Regions from separate parts of the Pseudomonas sp. TMB3-21 genome, predicted to be linked through region 1. Evidence: predicted binding sites of a transcription regulator. Region 1 holds the regulator's gene; each other region holds the start of a gene.
The links. The regulator sigma-54, encoded in region 1, starts transcription at its own class of promoters, with help from an activator protein. The targets are predictions, from matches to a motif close to ANTGGCATNNANNTTGCTNT.

Region 1 (5,272 bases):
TGCTGGTGGGGTTTTGCTTGATGATGGTGATGGATACAGCGTTTGGGTGATCTGCCGGATCAAAAGATCGCAGCCTCGGTTCCCTCGACAGCTCCTACAGGGCCTGCGCCGCTTCTTGTAGGAGCTGTCGAGGGAACCGAGGCTGCGATCTTTTCATTCACCTTCGTCAAAATAATTATTGATCAAATTAACCAGGGCTCGCAGCGCCTCGTCGGCTTCCTCGCCTTCGGTACTCAAATGGATCCTGGTCCCTTTGCCAGCAGCCAGCATCATCATGGCCATGATGCTTTTGCCATCTACCGTGGATTCCGGCGTACGACCCACCCGGATTGAGCAATCAGGGAACTTGCCAGCAACCCCGACAAATTTTGCAGAAGCGCGAGCATGCAGGCCCAGCTTGTTGATGATTTCGATTTCCAGAGCAGGCATCGCGATGTGAATCCTTTAGCTGAGGTCGCGGTGGCGGACCTGGACGTTCTTCAGGGTTTTTTGCAGAACCTTACCTAGACGTTCGGTCAGGTAGACGGAGCGATGGTGACCGCCGGTACAGCCAATCGCGATGGTGACGTAGGCGCGATTACTCGCAGCAAAACGCGGCAACCATTTGAGCAGATACGTTGAGATGTCCTGAAACATCTCCTCGACATCCGGCTGAGCGGCCAGATAATCGGCAACCGGTTGTTCCAGCCCTGAATGCTCGCGTAGTTCCGGCTTCCAGTAGGGATTTGGCAGGCAGCGCACATCGAATACCAGATCGGCGTCGACCGGCATGCCGCGCTTGAAACCAAAGGATTCCACCAGAAACGCAGTGCCAGGCTCCGGCTGATTCAACAAGCGGAGCTTGATGGTATCGCGCAGCTGGTACAGGTTGAGATTGGTGGTGTTGACCTTCAGATCAGCGAGGTCGGCAATCGGTCCGAGCAGTTTGGTTTCATCGCTGATCGCTTCGGCCAGCGAGCGATCGGCACTGCTCAGGGGGTGGCGCCGACGGGTTTCCGAGAAGCGCTTTAGCAAGGTTTCTTCGTCGGCATCCAGGTACAGGACATCACACTGGATGTGACGGCTGCGGACTTCTTCGAGCAGTTCCGGAAAGCGCGACAAATGACTCGGCAGATTCCGCGCGTCGATGGACACCGCAACCAGCGGCTGCGCCAGCTCGGTGTGAATCAGCGCCCGTTCGGCCAGTTCCGGCAGCAACCCGGCAGGCAGGTTATCGATGCAGTAGTAGCCGCTGTCTTCGAGAACGGCGAGCGCGGTACTTTTACCTGAGCCGGAGCGGCCGCTGACGATGATCATGCGCATGATTAGTGCCCGTTTTGCTCGTCCAGGACAACCTGATACAAGGCTTCATTACTCGGAGCGCTGCGCAGTTTTTCCCGCACTTCCTTGCGATCGAGCATGCTGGCGATCTGGCGAAGCAACTCCAGGTGAGCATCGGTTGCCTTTTCCGGGACCAGCAGGACAAACAGCAGGTCTACCGGGGCACCGTCGATGGCGTCGAAATCGATGGGGGCTTCCAGATGAACGAGCGCACTGATTGGTGCGGTGCAAACCTTGAGACGGCAGTGAGGGATGGCAATGCCGTTGCCAAAACCGGTGGAACCGAGTTTTTCACGGGCAACCAGAGCCTCGAAGACATCCTGCATTGCCATATCCGGCACTTCGCGGTGGATAAGGTTGGCGATCTGTTCGAGGGCTTTTTTCTTGCTGCCACCCGGCGCGTTCACTTGGGAACGGCCGGGGGTCAGGATGGTTTCTAGTCGGATCATGGATTGGGGGTGTTAACGACCGGTCGCGCCCTGGAGGAGGCTCTGGGTCTTTTCCTTATGCTTTTTGAGTTGGCGATCCAGCTTGTCAGTCAGCAGGTCGATGGCGGCATACATATCCGCATGCTCAGCGTTGGCGACTACTTCTCCGCCGGGAATATGCAGTGTGGCTTCGATTTTCTGTAGCAGTTTTTCGACATTCATCGTGACTTGCACGTTGGTGATCTTGTCGAAATGCCGCTCTAATCGGTCGAGTTTTTCGCCGATGTAGGTGCGAAGAGGTTCGGTCACTTCCAGTTGGTGTCCACTGATGTTGACTTGCATACAGCTTCTCCTTCGTTGCCAGTGCATAAAGCGGCAGGCTGGGTTGCCTGCCACTGGAACGCTGTAACGTGACTCTACATCAACCGCTTGCGTTCGCTCGAAGGCGCGATCCCGAGGGACTCGCGGTACTTGGCGACGGTGCGGCGAGCCACCTGAATGCCTTGTGCCTCCAGTAAACCAGCGATCTTGCTGTCACTCAACGGCTTTTTCTGATTTTCCGCCGCAACCAGTTTTTTGATGATTGCGCGAATCGCCGTGGACGAGCATTCACCGCCTTCGGAGGTGCTGACATGGCTGGAGAAAAAATATTTCAGTTCATAAATGCCCCGAGGGGTATGCATGAATTTTTGCGTGGTCACCCGGGAAATCGTCGATTCGTGCATGCCCACCGCCTCAGCGATGTCATGCAGCACCAACGGCTTCATGGCTTCGTCGCCATATTCCAGAAAACCGCGCTGATGCTCGACGATCTGGGTGGCAACTTTCATCAGGGTTTCGTTGCGACTCTGCAGGCTCTTGATGAACCAGCGCGCCTCCTGCAACTGATTGCGCATGAAGGTGTTGTCTGCGCTGGTGTCGGCGCGACGGACGAACCCGGCGTATTGGGCGTTGACCCTCAGTCGGGGCACCGATTCCTGATTCAGCTCCACCAGCCAGCGTTCACTGTCCTTGCGCACGATCACATCCGGCACGACGTATTCGGCTTCGCTGGACTCGATCTGCGAACCCGGGCGCGGGTTGAGGCTCTGTACCAGTTCGATCACCTGGCGCAGTTCATCTTCCTTGAGCTTCATGCGGCGCATCAGCTGGCTGTAATCGCGGCTGCCGAGCATGTCGATGTAATCGCTGACCAGCCGCTTGGCTTCGGTTAACCAGGGCGTCCTGGCTGGCAGCTGGCGCAATTGCAGCAGCAGGCATTCGCTGAGATTGCGGGCGCCGATACCGGCCGGTTCAAATTGCTGGATGCGGTGCAGAACGGCTTCGATCTCGTCGAGTTCGATGTCCAGTTCGGGATCGAAGGCCTCGAGGATTTCATCGAGGGTTTCGTCCAGGTAGCCCTGGTTGTTGATGCAGTCGATCAGGGTCACGGCGATCAGGCGATCGGTGTCCGACATTGGCGCCAGGTTCAGTTGCCACAGCAAATGGCTCTGCAGGCTTTCGCCGGCGGAGGTGCGGGTGGTGAAATCCCACTCGTCGTCGTCATTGCTCGGCAGGCTGCTGGCGCTAGTCTGGTAAACGTCTTCCCAGGCAGTGTCGACCGGGAGATCGTTGGGAATGCGCTCGTTCCAGTCCCCTTCCTCGAGGTTATCCACCGTCGGGGCGGTTTCCTGATAGGAGGGTTCCGAAACATCGGCGTTGGGCGGCTGTTCGACCTTGTCGGCCAAAGGGTCGGCGTTATCGAAATCGTCGCCTTCTTCCTGACGTTCGAGCATCGGATTGGACTCCAGCGCCTCCTGGATTTCCTGTTGCAGGTCCAGGGTCGACAATTGGAGCAGGCGGATGGCCTGTTGCAGCTGCGGTGTCATCGTCAGCTGCTGGCCCATTCTCAAGACTAGCGATGGTTTCATGGCAGGGGCTTAACACCTTATTCGCCGGCGCGCATGCGCCATCCACTACAGGGCGCCGAAGCGCCAAACTTAAGCAAATTATATGCCTGAAACTGAAGTGTTTGCCTAGAGCGCAGTAACAATAAAACACACAGAGGTGCTCAGTGCTCCAGGCGCTTGGACGACCAGCCAGACACCTCAGCGCTTACAGGCGGAACTCGTGGCCCAGATACACTTCCTTCACCAGATCGTTGGCCAGGATGGTGGCGGGGTCACCCTCGGCGATCAGTTGGCCATCGTTTACGATGTAGGCTGTTTCGCAGATATCCAGGGTTTCACGAACGTTGTGGTCGGTAATCAGCACGCCAATGCCCTTGGCTTTGAGGTGGTGAATGATTTGCTTGATGTCGCCAACGGAAATCGGGTCCACACCGGCGAAGGGTTCGTCGAGGAGGATGAATTTCGGATTGGTGGCCAGGGCACGGGCGATTTCCACGCGACGGCGTTCGCCACCGGACAGGCTCATGCCGAGGTTGTCACGAATGTGGCTGATATGGAATTCCTGCAGCAGGCTTTCCAGCTCCTTGCGGCGCGCGGTCTTGTCGAGTTCCTTGCGGGTCTCGAGAATGGCCATGATGTTGTCGGCCACCGAGAGTTTGCGGAAAATCGACGCTTCCTGCGGAAGATAGCCGATACCGGCCTTCGCTCGACCGTGCATTGGCTGGTGGCTGACGTCCAGATCGTCGATCAGTACGCGACCCTGATCGGCCTGAACCAGGCCCACGATCATGTAAAAGCAGGTGGTTTTGCCGGCGCCGTTAGGGCCAAGCAAGCCGACGATCTGACCGCTTTCGATGGACAGGCTGACGTCGCGCACGACCTGGCGGCTCTTGTAGCTCTTGGCCAGATGCTGGGCTTTCAGAGTTGCCATTAAGGGGCCTTCTGCTCTTCGGTTTTCTTCTTCGGCTGGATCACCATGTCAATGCGCGGACGCGACTCGGTGACCTTGCTGCCCGTAGCGCGACCGGCGCTGGCGAGCTTTTTGTTGGTGTCATAGACGATTTTTTCGCCCTGGGTGATGTTGCCATCCTTGTCGATGACCTTGGCGCGGTCGATCAGCACGACGCGGTCTTGCGAGGCGTGATACTGGATAGTCACCCCGTAGCCCTGCACCGGCTTGGTGTCGCCGGCCGTTTGCAGTTGCTCGAAGTAGGCGAGGTTGCCCACCGAAGTGACCACGTCGATGTCACCGGCCTGGGTGCGGGTCATGGTCACGGTATTTCCGGTGACCTTCATCGAGCCCTGGGTGATGATCACGTCACCCTTGTAGGTGGCAATACCGTTCTTGTCGTCCAGTTGGGCATCGTCCGCCTGGATGCGGATAGGCTGCTGTTGATCGTCCGGCAGAGCCCAGGCGCTCACGCTTCCCAGTGCTGCGCTCAGACCGAGCAAAATAGGGAGAGTTTTAACGAGCCTCATACTGTCCTCTTACGTTCGATAGCAGGTGTATCCTGCTTTCTTTTAAATACGCTTTCATTCCGTTACCAGTCGAGACACCGCCAGCGCCGTCGATTCTAACGGGTTGAGCGGTCTCCGCATATTGCCGCTGCGGGAACACTGTCATGCGGGTGGAAG
Region 2 (5,272 bases), 1.2 Mb from region 1:
TCGAGCACGCCGTGGTAAAGGTCCTCGGCGTCCTTCATCGGGAAACGCTTGAGCACCAGCAGCACCCGGTTTGCCAGACGCGACCACAGGCACAGACGATAGGCAGTTTCCATGGTGGCCATGCCGCGCACGGCAGAGGTGTGCTCGCGCGCTTCTTCAAGGCCAAGCCCGACGGCTTCCTCGATGAGCAGGCCTTCAAGGCCTTTTGGGCAAGTGAGGAAGAGTTCGAAACGATCGGACATGGTGATTCCAGAGCCTTTGGCTAGTGGACCGGCAACGCATTGCCGGCCCGGTTTTCAATCAGGCGCTTTTCTTGAAGAGCGCCCGCGTGGCACGAAGGTGTGCCGTCCCACCCGTGCTGCTCGGGTCAAATGAGCTTAGATGCACAGGCAGATAAAAAGCGTGATGCAACAAAATCTAATAAGGCGACCCTTCGTCGAATAATACTCGCAGCAACACGAGCGATTCTCGTTAAAGGTTTGAACCTGTCATTTACCGTGGGGGCCGATCATACCGGGGTTTGGCCAATAAACCTGCACCGAACATCATGTTACTTATGGCCATAGCACCTTAACGGTTACGTGCTTATGACAAAACGATCATTCCATCTGTGTGACTCATTGGTTAGAACTCAACACAGGTTGACGTCGCAACGGCGTCAACACCTTGGCTCGCGACGCCGGCAGCGAGCCCCAACGGCAGAGATTTTCTGCCAGACCTCAATTCGAGGTCAACGCGATAAATACAGTCAACAAGTGAGGGCAACACCCTATGAGAAGACTTAAGCGTGATCCGTTGGAAAGAGCATTTTTGCGCGGATATCAATACGGCGTTGGTGGCAAATCCCGTGAGCTTTGCCCATTTACTCTACCGTCGGTACGTCAAGCCTGGATTAACGGCTGGCGAGAAGGACGCGGCGACAACTGGGACGGTATGACCGGCACTGCGGGAATCCACAGACTCAACGAACTTCACGCCGTCGGCTGACACAGGGCTTAACACTCCGACACGACAATCTGATTACGTAACGACTTACCACGCACGCCCCATCCGGGCGGCGGGCTTCGGCCCAAGGGCTCCTTCGAGGAGCCCTTTTTTATGCTTTGGAAACGCGGTCACATGTAGCAGCTGTCGAGCACCGCGAGGCTGCGTCCGGCGGCGACGCCGCCGTGAAACCCGCCAATGCGATCAATCTGATGAACCGTGGGTGCAGAACTTACGACTGCTTCGCAGCCGGACGCAGCCTCGCAAGCTCGGCAGCTGCAGGTCAGCGCAGCGCTGCTATCGCATCCACGGACTCACGAATCAACGCCGGGCCTTTGTAGATGAAGCCGGAATAAATCTGCACCAGGCTCGCACCGGCAGCGATCTTCTCAGCCGCATGCTTGCCTTCGGTAATGCCGCCCACGGCAATGATCGGCAAGCGACCGGCCAATTCTGCGGCCAGCACTTTCACGGTATGCGTGCTCTTCTCGCGCACCGGCGCACCGGACAGACCGCCCGCCTCGTCGCCGTGCTCCATGCCTTCAACGCCGACGCGACTCAGGGTGGTGTTGGTCGCGATCACCGCGTCCATTCCGGTTTCAAGCAGCGCTTGCGCGACCTGTGCGGTTTCCTCGTCGGTCATGTCCGGGGCAATCTTGATAGCCAGCGGTACATGTCTGCCGTGGCGCAGCGCCAGTTCCGCGCGGCGGGTGGCAAGGTCCGCCAGCAGTTGCTTGAGCGAATCGCCGAACTGCAGGCTGCGCAGCCCCGGGGTATTGGGCGAGCTGACGTTGACCGTGACGTAACTGGCGTGGGCGTAAACCTTGTCCAGGCAGATCAGGTAATCATCGACAGCACGTTCGACCGGCGTGTCGAAATTCTTGCCGATGTTGATGCCCAGCACACCTTTGTATTTTGCAGCTGCCACCCGCGCCAGCAAATGATCGACGCCAAGGTTGTTGAAGCCCATGCGGTTGATGATCGCCTCGGCTTCCGGCAGACGGAAAATCCGTGGTTTCGGATTACCCGGCTGCGCACGCGGAGTGATGGTGCCGATTTCGACAAAACCGAAACCCAGTTGCGCGAAACCGTCGATGGCCGCGCCGTTCTTGTCCAGACCGGCCGCCAGCCCCACCGGGTTCGGGAAATCCAGGCCCATTACGGTCACCGGCACTTTCGCTGGCGCCTTGCTGAGCATGCCATTGAGGCCCAAACGCCCGCCCGCGCCAATCAGGTCCAGGGACAGATCGTGGGAGGTTTCCGGGGAGAGTTTGAACAACAGCTGACGGGCCAGGGAGTACATGGGCGGCGTGGTCTCGAGTGCGGCGAAATGAGGCGGCGATTATAGCCGGGCATCACCGTCGTGCGCGAGGCGCGCAGCTAAATCCACCGGCACTGGCATATGCCTTGCACCAGTCACTGCATCAGCACTCATGCCAACGACGGGATGAGTCGAAAGACAATGGCGTCGTCACAAGGCTCGGTTCTCGCGGGAGCCTGGGACGGCGTTTTTTTTGGAAGGTGTTTGCTCATGAAACAAACCACAGCCGGCCCGTTGGCCTGGGTCAACGGCAGCGACGCCCCGGAAAAGACCGAAATCAACCTCGGCTTCATGGCCCTCAGCGACTGCGCCTCGCTGGTGGTCGCAGCCACCCAGGGCTTCGCTCAGCCCTATGGGCTGAGCTTGAATCTCAAGCGCCAGTCGTCCTGGGCCAACCTGCGCGACAAACTGGTCAGTGGCGAACTCGACGCCGCGCACAGCCTGTACGGTTTGATCTACGCGGTGCACCTGGGCATCGGCGGCGTGACCTCCACTGATATGGCCGTGTTGATGGGCCTGAACCAGAACGGCCAGAGCATCAACCTGTCCCATGGCTTGCAAGCGCTGGGCGTGACCGGTCCTGAAGCACTGGAACGACACGTGCACCAAACTCGCCCAAAACTGACCTTCGCCCAGACCTTCCCGACCGGCACCCACGCCATGTGGCTGTATTACTGGCTCGCGAGCCAGGGCATTCATCCACTGCACGATGTCACCAGCGTGGTGGTGCCGCCGCCGCAAATGGTCGCGCACCTGCAGGCCGGGCGCATCGATGGCTTTTGCGTTGGCGAGCCCTGGTCTGCCAGCGCAGTGCAACACAACCTCGGGTTCACCATGGTGACCACGCAGACCCTCTGGCCGGATCATCCGGAGAAGGTGCTGGGTTGTACCCGCGCCTTTGTCGAGCAATACCCCAACACCGCGCGCGCGCTGGTGATGGCGATTCTCGAAGCGAGCCGCTTTATCGAACAAAGCACCGAAAATCGTCGCAGCACTGCGCAGTTGCTGAGCGCGCCGGAGTTCCTCGACGCGCCGCTCGACTGCATCGAACCACGCCTGCTCGGCGATTATGACGACGGTCTCGGCAATCGCTGGCAGGACCCCCACGCGCTGCGCTTCCACGGTAATGGCGAGGTCAATCTGCCTCATCTGTCCGACGGCATGTGGTTCATGACCCAGTTCCGCCGCTGGGGATTATTGCGCGACGATCCGGACTACCTCGCGGTGGCCCGGCACGTGCAGCAACTGGACCTGTACCGGGAGGCCGCCACCGCTGTCGGGGTTGCCGCCAACGTGGCGGACATGCGCAGCAGCCAGTTGATCGACGGCAAAATCTGGGACGGCTCCGACCCCGTCGCGTATGCCCAGAGCTTCAAGCTGCACGCCCTGAGCGACAGCTCCGCCCTTCTCGCCCGCCGCTGACAGGAGATTGCGAACATGCTGCGTATCCTGCTGATCAACGACACTGCGAAAAAAGTCGGGCGCCTGAAAGCGGCGCTGACGGAAGCCGGGTTCGAGGTGATCGACGAGTCCGGCCTGACCATCGACCTGCCCGCGCGCGTCGAAACGGTGCGCCCGGACGTGATTCTGATCGATACCGAGTCACCGAGCCGGGACGTGATGGAGCAAGTGGTGCTGGTTTCCCGCGACCAACCGCGGCCGATCGTAATGTTTACCGACGAGCACGACCCGAATGTGATGCGCCAGGCGATCAAGGCCGGGGTCAGTGCCTACATCGTCGAGGGTATTCACGCACAACGTTTACAGCCGATTCTCGACGTCGCCATGGCACGCTTCGAAAGCGACCAGGCCCTGCGTGCGCAACTGCATGCCCGCGACCAGCAACTGGCCGAGCGCAAGCGAATCGAGCTGGCCAAGGGCATGCTGATGAAGATGAAAGCGTGCAATGAAGAAGAGGCCTACACCCTGATGCGCCGTCAGGCGATGAGTCGCCAGCAGAAGCTGATTCACGTGGCGGAGCAAATTATTGCGATGAGTGAGTTGCTCGGCTGAAGCCGGGTGACACCTGTCAGATCCCTTCGCGAACGATAGCCGCCCCGTAGGAGCCGGCTTGCTGGCGATGCGGGCACCTCGTTGTGTCAGCCATACCCCTTCGATGTTGATCGCCAGCAAGCCGGCTCCTACAGATGGACGACCCGGTTTCAAAGGGTTGGCACAAATCTCGCTATGTAATCACCACAGGTAACCAACGGCGGTTGCCCCACCCACGACAAAGACGTCGCTCACCTTGTTTGCCTCACGGCGAATCGGGTGGCGGCGTTTTTTTGTTTTGGCCCCGCGACACGGGGTCGGTGGTGCGGCCGGGCCGGCGCCCCACTCGCAAGCTCATGACTCTTTTCGAGACGACCAACCGCTGAGGTGCGCGATGAATTCAAGCTTCTGGAAATCCGGCCATACCCCGACCCTGTTCGCAGCCTTTCTCTATTTCGACCTGAGTTTCATGGTCTGGTATCTGCTGGGTCCGATGGCGGTGCAGATCGCCGCCGACTTGCAGTTGACCACCCAACAACGCGGCCTGATGGTCGCCACGCCGATTCTGGCCGGCGCCATACTGCGCTTCATCATGGGCATGCTCGCTGATCGCCTGTCGCCGAAAACCGCCGGGCTGATCGGCCAGGTGATTGTCATCTGCGCCCTGTTCGTCGCCTGGATGCACGGCATTCACAGCTACGAACAAGCGCTGCTGCTGGGGCTGTTCCTCGGCATGGCTGGTGCATCCTTCGCCGTCGCCTTGCCGCTGGCCTCGCAGTGGTATCCGCCGCAGCATCAGGGCAAAGCCATGGGCATTGCCGGTGCCGGCAATTCCGGGACGGTGCTTGCCGCGCTGATCGCCCCGGTGCTGGCGGCCGCGTTCGGCTGGAGCAACGTATTCGGCTTTGCGCTGATCCCGCTGATTGTGACCCTCATCGTCTTCACCTGGCTGGCCAAAAACGCCCCCGAGCGGCC
Region 3 (5,272 bases), 770 kb from region 1:
TCGCCCAGTTGCGGAATACGGTCGTGGGGCAGGCCGAGTTTTTCAATGCCGTCCAGATATTCCTGGCACGCACGCCCTTCGATCACTTTCAACTGGCGCGTGATCAGCGTGTTCCACACCGCATGTTCTTCGGCGGGGTAGTCGATAAAACCTTGCGCATCGGGCTCGCGAGCCACGTATTGCGTCTGTTTCATGCTGCTCTCCTGCTAGGGGATATCGTTCTTGTTATGTCCTGCTTTGGACTTAGAAGTACCTCATCGGGTGCGGGGTTGCAGCACATGCAGCGTGCTGCGCGTAGGAGAAATCGCTGAATTCCGTAAAATATTCGTTACGATTCGAGTCTGATGGCGCAGTTGTTGAGATATTCAGGTTTGAAAAGGTCCGCGCGTGTCACATAATCTTGACAGAGAAATTCGGCCTTTCGCAAAAATACTGTGATAGCGGGCTTGCTCGCGAAAGCGGTCTGTCTGAACCATCAATTTTGAATGCGTCGCCGCTTTCGCGAGCAAGCCCGCTCCCACATGTTTTGCGTGTGGCAATACTTATTTCCCGCTTTTCAGGCGTTTTATATGCGTATCAAAGTTCATTGCCAGAACCGCATCGGCATCCTGCGCGACATTCTCAACCTGCTGGTCGAGTACGGCATCAACGTCGCTCGCGGTGAGGTGGGCGGTGAGCATGGCAATGCGATCTACCTGCATTGTCCCAACCTGATCAACATTCAGTTCCAGGCGCTGCGTCCGAAGTTCGAATCGATTGGTGGGGTATTTGGCGTCAAGCGGGTAGGGCTGATGCCCAGCGAACGTCGGCATATGGAGCTGAACGCCTTGCTCGGTGCTCTGGAGTTCCCGGTGTTGTCGATCGACATGGGCGGTTCCATCGTGGCGGCCAACCGCGCGGCGGCGCAATTGCTCGGCGTGCGTGTGGATGAGGTGCCGGGGATTCCGTTGTCGCGCTATGCCGAGGATTTTGACTTGCCGGAACTGGTGCGCGCCAACAAATCGCGGATCAATGGCATGCGGGTGAAGGTCAACGGTGACGTGTTTCTCGCTGATATCGCACCGCTGCAATCCGAGCATGACGACAGCGAAGCCATGGCCGGTGCGGTGCTGACCCTGCACCGCGCCGATCGGGTCGGGGAACGAATCTACAATGTGCGCAAGCAGGAGCTGCGGGGTTTCGACAGCATTTTTCAAAGCTCGAAGGTGATGGCGGCGGTGGTGCGCGAGGCCCGGCGCATGGCGCCACTGGATGCGCCGTTATTGATAGAAGGCGAAACCGGCACCGGCAAGGAACTGCTGGCGCGCGCCTGTCACTTGGCCAGTCCGCGCGGGCAGTCGCCACTGATGGCACTCAACTGCGCGGGGCTGCCGGAATCAATGGCCGAGACCGAGCTGTTCGGCTATGGCCCCGGCGCATTCGAAGGCGCCCGTGCCGAAGGCAAGCTCGGCCTGCTGGAACTGACGGCGGGCGGTACGCTGTTTCTCGACGGCGTCGGCGAAATGAGCCCACGCTTGCAGGTGAAATTGCTGCGATTTCTGCAGGATGGATGCTTTCGCCGTGTAGGCAGTGATGAAGAGGTCTATCTGGATGTACGAGTTATCTGCGCGACGCAGGTCGACCTGTCCGAACTGTGCGCCCGCGGAGAATTTCGTCAGGATTTGTATCACCGCCTCAATGTGCTGTCGTTGCACATCCCGCCGTTGCGCGAATGCCTCGATGGTCTGACGCCGTTGGTCGATCACTTCCTCGATCAGGCCAGTCGGCAGATCGGTTGCCCACTGCCGAAACTGGCGCCGGCGGCGATGGAGCGGCTCAGTCATTACCATTGGCCGGGCAACGTTCGGCAGCTGGAAAATGTGCTGTTCCAGGCGGTTTCCCTGTGCGACGGCGGTACGGTCAAGGCAGAACATATCCGACTGCCGGATTACGGCGTGCGTCAGCCGCTTGGCGATTTTTCGCTGGAGGGCGGGTTGGACGCGATAGTCGGGCGCTTTGAAAAAGCCGTGCTGGAGAGTTTGTATGCCGAGCATCCCAGTAGCCGGCAACTGGGCAAGCGCTTGGGCGTTTCGCATACGACTATTGCCAATAAATTGCGTGAGTATGCAGTGGGCAAGGACAACACCTGACCCTGCGGCGGTGGGGCTTTTGTGGCGAGGGGGCTTGCCCCCGTCGGCTTGCGAAGCAGCCCGATATGCAGCAAGCGAATACTGCCAAGTAACGCATCGGCCGGTTTTGCGGCCGCTTCTCGACCGAACGGGGGCAAGCCCCCTCGCCACAGGGATTCTGTGTTGGCTGCAAGCGGTCGGCGCTTGCCGTAAGCGGCATAACAGCGCCGGTTTTTCGTCTTCGGCACAATTATCAAAACTCCTCTGATCCCCTCAGGCCCAGCGTTTGCCGGGCCTCGCGCTGCCAGAAAAAAGTTGGTCTGCAAATTGCTTAAGGCTCAGCAGTACAGCAGTGGGCGGCAAACGTCCGGCATGCAGAGGAATGAGTGTGGACAAGTACCTTTATGTGGCAATGACCGGCGCCAGCCAGAATGCACTGGCGCAGAAGGCTCACGCGAACAACCTCGCGAACATCTCTACCAACGGTTTCCAGAAAGACCTGGAGCAGGCGCGTTCGATGCCGGTGTTTGGCGACAGCTTTCCGGCGCGTGCGTTTGCGCTGTCGGAACGGCCGGGCACTGACTTCTCTCCAGGTGCGCTGGTGCAAACCGGACGTGAACTCGATGTCGCCGTGCAGGGCAATGGCTGGCTCGCTGTGCAAAACCCGGATGGTGGCGAAAGCTACGTGCGCACCGGCAGCCTGAACATCGATGCGCTCGGCGTATTGCGCGCCGGCAACGGCATGCCGGTGATGGGCAACGGTGGGCCGATTTCCGTGCCGCCCGAGCAGCAGATCGAAATCGGTGAAGACGGTACCGTCAGCATCCGTGCGATGGGCGAAGGTCCGCGCGTGATGGCGGAAGTCGACCGGATCAAACTGGTCAATCCGGATTTCAAGAACATGACCAAGGGCCTCGATGGCTCGATCCACACCAAGGACGGCCAGCCGGCGCAAGCCGATGCCAACGTCAAACTGGTGTCCGGATTTCTCGAATCGAGCAACGTCAATGCCGTGGAAGAAATGACCTCGGTGCTGGCGCTGGCGAAGCAGTTCGAACTGCACATCAAGATGATGAATACCGCCAAAGAAGACGACCAGGCCATGGCTCGGGTCTTGCAACTCTAATAATCATCACAACGTCGCGCCGTTAAACAGGCGCACGAGGAGAATCGAATGCTTCCGGCTCTGTGGGTTGCCAAAACAGGTCTGTCCGCCCAGGACACTAACCTGACCACCATTTCCAACAACCTGGCCAACGTGTCGACCACGGGGTTCAAACGTGACCGCGCCGAGTTTCAGGACTTGCTGTACCAGATCAAACGCCAGCCAGGCGCTCAGTCGACCCAGGACAGCGAATTGCCGTCTGGTCTGCAAGTGGGTACCGGTGTGCGCATTGTCGGCACGCAGAAAAACTTCAACGCCGGTAGCCTGCAAACTACCGAGCAGCCGTTGGACATGGCCATCGACGGTCGCGGTTTCTTCCAGATTCTGCAGCCGGACGGCACCACGTCCTACACCCGTGACGGTACCTTCCACCTCGACTCGAACGGTCAGATCGTCAACTCCAGCGGCTTCGCGCTGGAACCGGCGATTGTCATTCCCAACGACGCGCAGACCTTCACCGTCGGCAAGGACGGCACCGTTTCGGTCACCGTCGCCGGCAACCCCGCTGCTCAGGTGATCGGCAACCTGCAAACCGCCGACTTCATCAACCCGGCCGGTCTGCAAGCCGTGGGCAACAACCTGTTCCTGGAAACCGCCGCCAGTGGCGCGCCGCAAGTCGGCACGCCGGGCCTCGCCGGTTTCGGTACCACGCTGCAGAACACCCTGGAAACGTCCAACGTCAGCACCGTTGAAGAGATGGTCAACATGATCACCACTCAGCGCGCCTACGAGATGAACTCCAAGGTGATCTCCACCGCCGACCAGATGCTCTCGTTCGTAACGCAGAATCTGTAATCAAGTCTTGGGCGGCCATGCGGTCGCCAGCAACACCGTGAGGTAGGGTCATGAATCGCTTTGTATCTGTTCTGGCACTGAGTGGGATCACCGCGCTGGCGGGCTGCGTCGCGCCGCCGCCCAAGCCGAATGACCCTTACTACGCCCCGGTGTTGCCGCGCACGCCGCTGCCGGCTGCGGCCAATAATGGCTCGATCTATCAGGCCGGTTTCGAACAGAACCTGTACAGCGACCGCAAGGCATTCCGGGTCGGTGACATCATCACCATCACCCTGAACGAGCGCACGCAGGCGAGCAAGAATGCCAACTCGCAAATCGATAAAAGCAGCGACACCAGTGTCGGCCTCACGTCGTTGTTCGGCTCCAGCCTCACCACCAATAACCCAATCGGTGGCGGCGACCTGAGCCTGAACGCTGGCTACGGCGCCGACCGCTCCAGCAACGGCGACAGCAAGTCCGGCCAGAGCAACAGCCTGACCGGTTCGATCACCGTGACTGTTGCCGATGTATTGCCCAACGGCATCATCGCCGTGCGCGGCGAGAAGTGGCTGACCCTCAACACCGGCGATGAGCTGGTGCGGATTGCCGGTCTGGTGCGTGCAGATGACATTGCTACCGACAACACCGTGTCGTCGACCCGCGTTGCCGATGCACGTATCACCTACTCGGGCACCGGTGCCTTTGCCGATGCGAGTCAGCCTGGCTGGTTCGACCGTTTCTTCCTCAGCCCGCTGTTCCCTTTCTAGGTGGCTACGTTGAATTTCAGAAGTCTCACCGTCGCTGCCCTGATGCTCTGCGCAGCCTTCAACGCTCAAGCCGAGCGGTTGAAGGACATCGCCAGTATTTCCGGCGTGCGGTCCAACCAATTGATCGGTTACGGCCTGGTGGTCGGGCTCAACGGTACGGGTGACCAGACGACGCAGACGCCATTCACGCTGCAGACGTTCAACAACATGCTCTCGCAGTTCGGCATCAAAGTGCCGGCGGGCTCGGGCAACGTGCAGTTGAAGAACGTCGCCGCCGTGTCGATCAGTGCCGATTTACCGGCGTTCGCCAAGCCAGGTCAGCAGGTCGATATCACTGTTGCGTCGATCGGTAACTCCAAGAGCCTGCGCGGCGGCACCTTGCTGCTGACGCCACTCAAGGGTATCGACGGCAACGTTTACGCGATTGCTCAAGGCAACCTGGTCGTTGGCGGGTTTGA
Region 4 (5,272 bases), 1.1 Mb from region 1:
GACTTCCAGCGCTTCATGTTCAGCCAGTGGCGGCAGCAAACCTGGCAATCGACTCGCCAACAGTGTTTTCCCGGTGCCTGGCGGTCCACTGAACAAAAGGTTGTGAGCACCTGCCGCTGCGATCAGCAATGCGCGTTTGGCGGAGATTTGTCCCTGCACTTCATTCAGGTCGGGGTAGGGTTTGCTGGCATACAGCAGGCCGTTGGAGACGTAGGGCTCGACTGGCTTGTGGCCATTGAAATGCGCGACCGCTTCCAGCAAATGATCCACTGCAAATACCTTCAAGCCTGACGCGAGGCAGGCCTCCTCGGCATTCGCCCGAGGCACCATCAGCGAACGCCCGGCTTTGCGCGCCGCCAAGGCAGCCGGCAGCACTCCCCGCACGGCACGCACCGCGCCGGACAATGCCAGTTCTCCGAGACATTCGATGTCATCAAGCGTGACCGTCGGCACCTGCACGCTGGCGGAAAGGATGCCCAGGGCAATCGCCAGATCAAATCGTCCGCCATCCTTGGGTAAATCCGCAGGGGCCAGGTTCAACGTGATCCGTCGCGCCGGAAATTGCAGGCCGGAATTGATAATCGCACTGCGCACCCGGTCCTTGCTTTCCTTCACGGCCGCTTCCGGCAAACCGACCATCGTCAGCGAAGGCAAGCCGTTGGCCAGATGGACCTCGACAGTAACGGCAGGCGCATCCACGCCAATCTGGGCGCGGCTGTGGACGATGGAGAGGGACATGGTCGTTCCTTGAGCTGAAGAGCACCGCTTCCTGCGGTTTTTTCAAGGGTAGTCGGGGGTTGAGGGTTTGGCGTGTCAGTGTAAGGCCCAAACTTTCGCAGGATGTTGCAAATACAGTCGACGCAATTCAGCGGGCAGAAAAAAACCGCCATTCAGGCGGTTTTCGGCGACAAGAGTTTAAAGTCTTCCACCAGCCAGTACGCCGGAAGGCTCCAGTTCTTTGCCGCGGATTGCCGCAACTTCTAGGAAGCGTCGCTGATTTGCCGACACGGTTCCAGCTAAACGTAGCGCCTCGGTATGGAATTCGAAGGCAGACAACAGCTTCGCTTTTCTTTTTTGGTTCATCGAACGCCTCATGTTGGGCCCACCTGTGAATTGATGTTATTGGCCATCCAGATAAATGACAAGACGCTGGGTTTCGTCGAAGGCGAACCCGAGTTCCAGATAATAGGAGACAACGTCAGGGTCTGGATCCTGTATCTCGATCTCACTGCAGCCAACCATCCGCGCATAAAATTCGGTTGCTAATAGTGCCATGGGGGCTATCCACCCTCGCAAAGGATGCGCTCTGTTCGGATGACCTTGGAGGAGAATGACCTTTATGCAAATTGTGCTTCTTCTCGGCGTTGCGTAGCACAAACCGCATAAGACATCTCCATGCCAGACGGACAGGTCAAAACCCTTGGAGTCCTTGCACTTCCAGTCCGGGATTTTGTCCCATGGGTAGAAGACTGTTCCTGTCCACCTGTGACAGGCCTCGATGGCAGCGCAAGTGATCGGATCGAACCTGACCACCGAAGCATCAATGTTGAGGCCAATATTTGCGCAAGTTTTGGCGAAGGTTTTATGCGCTAGCTTTCGCGCGTTCGATTTGTAAGTTTGGTCTCGAAGCTCCGTACCTTTTCCTTTTCGTCTCATCGCTGTTATCTGGTGGGATCAGGCGGTGGACGATAAAAGATGGCGACATTGTTACGTAATCAGGTACTGGAACCACGGTCTGTAGGACAGTACTTAGAAAACTGTAGGGCATCAGAAGGCAGGAAACAGGCTGTAGGAATGGCGTAGTTGTAGGCGTGCGCTAACGTTGCCAGCGTATGTTCGCCCAATAATTTGCGTGGAGCCGGAAGATCAAAAGATCGCAGCCTGCGGCAGCTCCTACCGGAAATTTCTGAAATGGCCAGTGGACTGAACGGATCCTGCACCCCCCGGATGTCGGCCTTACTCGCTCGGCGGAATCAAACGCGCTTCCAGTTCAGCCACCTTCGCTTCCAGGCTCTCCAACCGCGCCCGGGTCCGCGCCAGTACAACCATCTGACTATCAAATTCTTCGCGGCTCACCAGATCCAGTTTGCTGAATCCGCTCTGCAGCAGTGCCTTGAACTGGCTTTCGATTTCGCTTTTCGGCAATGGTGTGTCGCCGCTGAAAAGGCGCGAGGCGGTGCCGGTCAGGGCGTCGAGGAAGTCTTTGGGCGCGAGCATGGCTGATGTCCTGGAAACAATGGCGGGCAGTGTACCACGCAGTGTCTATAGTCAATTCCGAACGCCGGCCATGCACGCTTTTCGCGCATGCGGATAGACGGCGTCGCACTGTTGTTGTGCGTTACCGCCAGTGGTCGCCCGCAAGCAGATGATCAACCCAGGCCAATCCATTGAATTTCGCGGGTTTATGCGAGATGGCAAGCTTTCTGCTTAGTCGCAAGGGACCCATGCACTGATGCAGTCGAAGTGACGAATGCAGTGCGCCAAGCGAAACGGGGGAAGTGTTTCGTGCGGAGTGGTTAGCTGGCGTCGGACGGTCGATGCAGGCCGACGACGCGTTACAAAGCCAGGCACTGCGCTTAGACTTAAGCCGGGTTTGTTTTCCTGGGGCAAGTCCACCAATTCGGGAGAGAGTTTTCATGAAGCTAGTCACTGCCATCATCAAGCCGTTCAAGTTGGACGACGTGCGCGAGTCGCTGTCCGAGATCGGCGTGCAGGGCATTACCGTCACTGAAGTCAAAGGCTTCGGGCGGCAGAAGGGTCACACCGAGCTGTATCGCGGCGCTGAGTACGTGGTCGATTTCCTGCCGAAGGTGAAGATTGATGTCGCCATTGACGACAAGGATCTTGACCGGGTTATCGAGGCGATAACCAAGGCGGCCAATACCGGCAAGATCGGTGACGGCAAAATCTTCGTGGTCAATCTGGAACAGGCGATTCGCATCCGTACCGGCGAAACCGATACCGACGCGATCTAAGCCGCCACAAACCCAACGCCCCAGGAGAAAACAATATGACTCTGCGTAAATTCGCAGGGCTAGGAGCCCTGTTGTCCCTCGTAATGCCCAGCCTGGCTATGGCGGCAGACGAAGTGGCGGCCCCAGTCCTCAATTCCGGCGATACCGCCTGGATGCTGACCTCGACAGCCCTCGTGCTGTTCATGACCATTCCCGGCCTCGCGCTGTTCTACGGCGGCATGGTTCGCTCCAAAAACATTCTTTCCGTGATGATGCAGTGCTTCGCCATTACCGGTCTGATCAGCATTCTGTGGGTCATTTATGGCTACAGCATCGCGTTCGACACCACCGGTATGGAGCAGGGCGTCGTCAACTTCAACTCGTTCTTCGGCGGCATGGGCAAGGCGTTCCTCGCTGGTGTCACGCCGTCGAGTGTGACCGGTCCTGCGGCGCTGTTCCCTGAAGCGGTGTTCATCACCTTCCAGATGACCTTCGCCATCATCACCCCGGCGCTGATCGTCGGTGCCTTCGCCGAGCGGATGAAATTTTCCGCGATGCTGATCTTCATGACCATCTGGTTCACCCTGGTCTACGCGCCGATTGCGCACATGGTCTGGGCCGGTAACGGCGGCCTGATGTGGGACTGGGGCGTGCTCGATTTTGCTGGCGGCACCGTAGTGCACATCAACGCCGGTGTGGCGGGGCTGGTAGCGTGCATCGTGCTCGGCAAGCGTAAAGGTTTCCCGACCACGCCAATGGCACCGCATAACCTTGGTTACACCCTGATGGGCGCGGCCATGCTGTGGGTTGGCTGGTTCGGCTTCAACGCCGGTTCCGCCGCGGCTGCCAACGGCACGGCCGGTATGGCGATGCTGGTGACTCAGATCGCAACGGCTGCTGCTGCACTGGGCTGGATGTTTGCCGAATGGGTCACCCACGGCAAGCCAAGCGCACTGGGTATTGCTTCGGGTGTGGTCGCCGGTCTGGTTGCGATCACTCCGGCCGCTGGCACGGTAGGCCCGATGGGCGCACTGGTGATCGGTCTGGCAGCGGGCGTGGTGTGCTTCTTCTGCGCCACCACCCTGAAACGCAAACTCGGCTACGACGATTCGCTGGACGCCTTCGGTGTCCACGGGATCGGCGGTATCCTCGGCGCAATCCTCACCGGTGTCTTCGCCGCACCATCGCTGGGTGGCTTCGGCACCGTTACCGATATCGCTGCACAAGTCTGGATTCAGTGCAAAGGCGTAGGTTTCACGGTGATTTACACCGGTATCATCACTTACATCATTCTCAAGGTGCTGGACGCTGTCATGGGTCTGCGTGTTACCGAAGAAGAAGAGGCAGTCGGCATCGACCTGTCGCTGCACAACGAACGCGGCTACAACCTGTAAGACACGGCTAAAAAATCTGCCCGGCTTGCCGGGCATTTTTTTGCCTGAAATTTGTCTCTGAAGTCATGGCTGAAAGGTTTTTTCGTACATGTACGGCAGCGTTTACGACAGGCGTTTTTCTACGGCCAAAGGCTTACATGATTGAAGGATTATTAGGGCCTTTGTTTTTTCCCAGAGCGCGCTAGAATGCGCCCCGAACGTGCGGAGAACTGTATGTGGCGACAGACGCTGATTACTCTGCGGGCACGGCCCCGGGGCTTTCATCTGGTAACGGACGAGTTACTCGCCGGCTTGCCTGAACTCAAGGCATGTCGGGTCGGTCTGTTGCATTTGTGGCTGCAGCATACCTCGGCGTCGTTGACCATCAACGAGAACGCCGATCCGGCGGTACGTCGCGACTTCGAACGATTTTTCAATCGGCTGATCCCACAAGGACCAGTCGACTATGAGCATAACGACGAAGGCCTGGACGACCTCCCGGCGCACTTCAAGGCCAGCGTGCTTGGCTGTCAGCTCAGTTTGCCGATTTCGGCAGGCCGACTGGCGTTGGGAACCTGGCAAGGCGTTTATCTGGGCGAGCATCGTGATCATGGCGGTGCCCGTAAAGTCCTCGCCACCTTGCACGGTGAAGGGGCATAAGCCGCTGGTTGCCAGCGGTTGTAGAATTTTCTCCGGCAGCCGTCGACAGACGGCGAAGCTGGGCTATAACTAATCTGCTTTTCGCAAGTCATGAGGTAGAACATGAGCGACGATGATCTGGAAAACGACGAACTCGAAGTAGGCGACGACGACGAAACCGAGGAAGGCCTTGAAGTGGCAGCCGAAGACGTCGCCGAAGACGACGGCGGTGAAACGCCCGCTCCGGCCGCCAAAGGCAAGGCCAAGGCTGCGGTATCGGTCGATGAGCTGCCGAGTGTCGAAGCC

Region 2: a site for sigma-54 is predicted at 2,379-2,398, ahead of ACYZTS_RS23575 (CmpA/NrtA family ABC transporter substrate-binding protein). Genes of this name have one in related genera too.
Region 3: a site for sigma-54 is predicted at 2,423-2,442, ahead of ACYZTS_RS25480 (flagellar basal body rod protein FlgF). Genes of this name have one in related genera too.
Region 4: a site for sigma-54 is predicted at 2,411-2,430, ahead of glnK (P-II family nitrogen regulator). Genes of this name have one in related genera too.

What each region holds. Positions count from the first base shown of each region.
Region 1 covers NZ_CM142718.1:648,904-654,175, reverse strand. The annotation lists gene ACYZTS_RS03150 (ZIP family metal transporter) at 1-50, shown strand, start outside; gene ACYZTS_RS03145 (HPr family phosphocarrier protein) at 154-429, opposite strand; gene rapZ (RNase adapter RapZ) at 445-1,302, opposite strand; gene ptsN (PTS IIA-like nitrogen regulatory protein PtsN) at 1,305-1,769, opposite strand; gene hpf (ribosome hibernation-promoting factor, HPF/YfiA family) at 1,782-2,090, opposite strand; gene ACYZTS_RS03125 (RNA polymerase factor sigma-54) at 2,165-3,658, opposite strand; gene lptB (LPS export ABC transporter ATP-binding protein) at 3,843-4,568, opposite strand; gene lptA (lipopolysaccharide transport periplasmic protein LptA) at 4,568-5,116, opposite strand; gene lptC (LPS export ABC transporter periplasmic protein LptC) at 5,103-5,272, opposite strand, start outside.
Region 2 covers NZ_CM142718.1:5,176,556-5,181,827, forward strand. The annotation lists gene rlmKL (bifunctional 23S rRNA (guanine(2069)-N(7))-methyltransferase RlmK/23S rRNA (guanine(2445)-N(2))-methyltransferase RlmL) at 1-242, opposite strand, end outside; gene rmf (ribosome modulation factor) at 772-987, shown strand; gene ACYZTS_RS23570 (quinone-dependent dihydroorotate dehydrogenase) at 1,268-2,287, opposite strand; gene ACYZTS_RS23575 (CmpA/NrtA family ABC transporter substrate-binding protein) at 2,516-3,727, shown strand; gene ACYZTS_RS23580 (ANTAR domain-containing response regulator) at 3,743-4,318, shown strand; gene ACYZTS_RS23585 (nitrate/nitrite transporter) at 4,692-5,272, shown strand, end outside.
Region 3 covers NZ_CM142718.1:5,563,726-5,568,997, reverse strand. The annotation lists gene phhA (phenylalanine 4-monooxygenase) at 1-194, opposite strand, end outside; gene ACYZTS_RS25485 (sigma-54-dependent transcriptional regulator) at 570-2,129, shown strand; gene ACYZTS_RS25480 (flagellar basal body rod protein FlgF) at 2,497-3,234, shown strand; gene flgG (flagellar basal-body rod protein FlgG) at 3,283-4,068, shown strand; gene flgH (flagellar basal body L-ring protein FlgH) at 4,119-4,814, shown strand; gene ACYZTS_RS25465 (flagellar basal body P-ring protein FlgI) at 4,857-5,272, shown strand, end outside.
Region 4 covers NZ_CM142718.1:1,766,586-1,771,857, forward strand. The annotation lists gene ACYZTS_RS08135 (YifB family Mg chelatase-like AAA ATPase) at 1-738, opposite strand, end outside; gene ACYZTS_RS08140 (hypothetical protein) at 916-1,083, opposite strand; gene ACYZTS_RS08145 (hypothetical protein) at 1,120-1,275, opposite strand; gene ACYZTS_RS08150 (accessory factor UbiK family protein) at 1,957-2,217, opposite strand; gene glnK (P-II family nitrogen regulator) at 2,637-2,975, shown strand; gene ACYZTS_RS08160 (ammonium transporter) at 3,011-4,348, shown strand; gene ACYZTS_RS08165 (secondary thiamine-phosphate synthase enzyme YjbQ) at 4,562-4,987, shown strand; gene sutA (transcriptional regulator SutA) at 5,090-5,272, shown strand, end outside.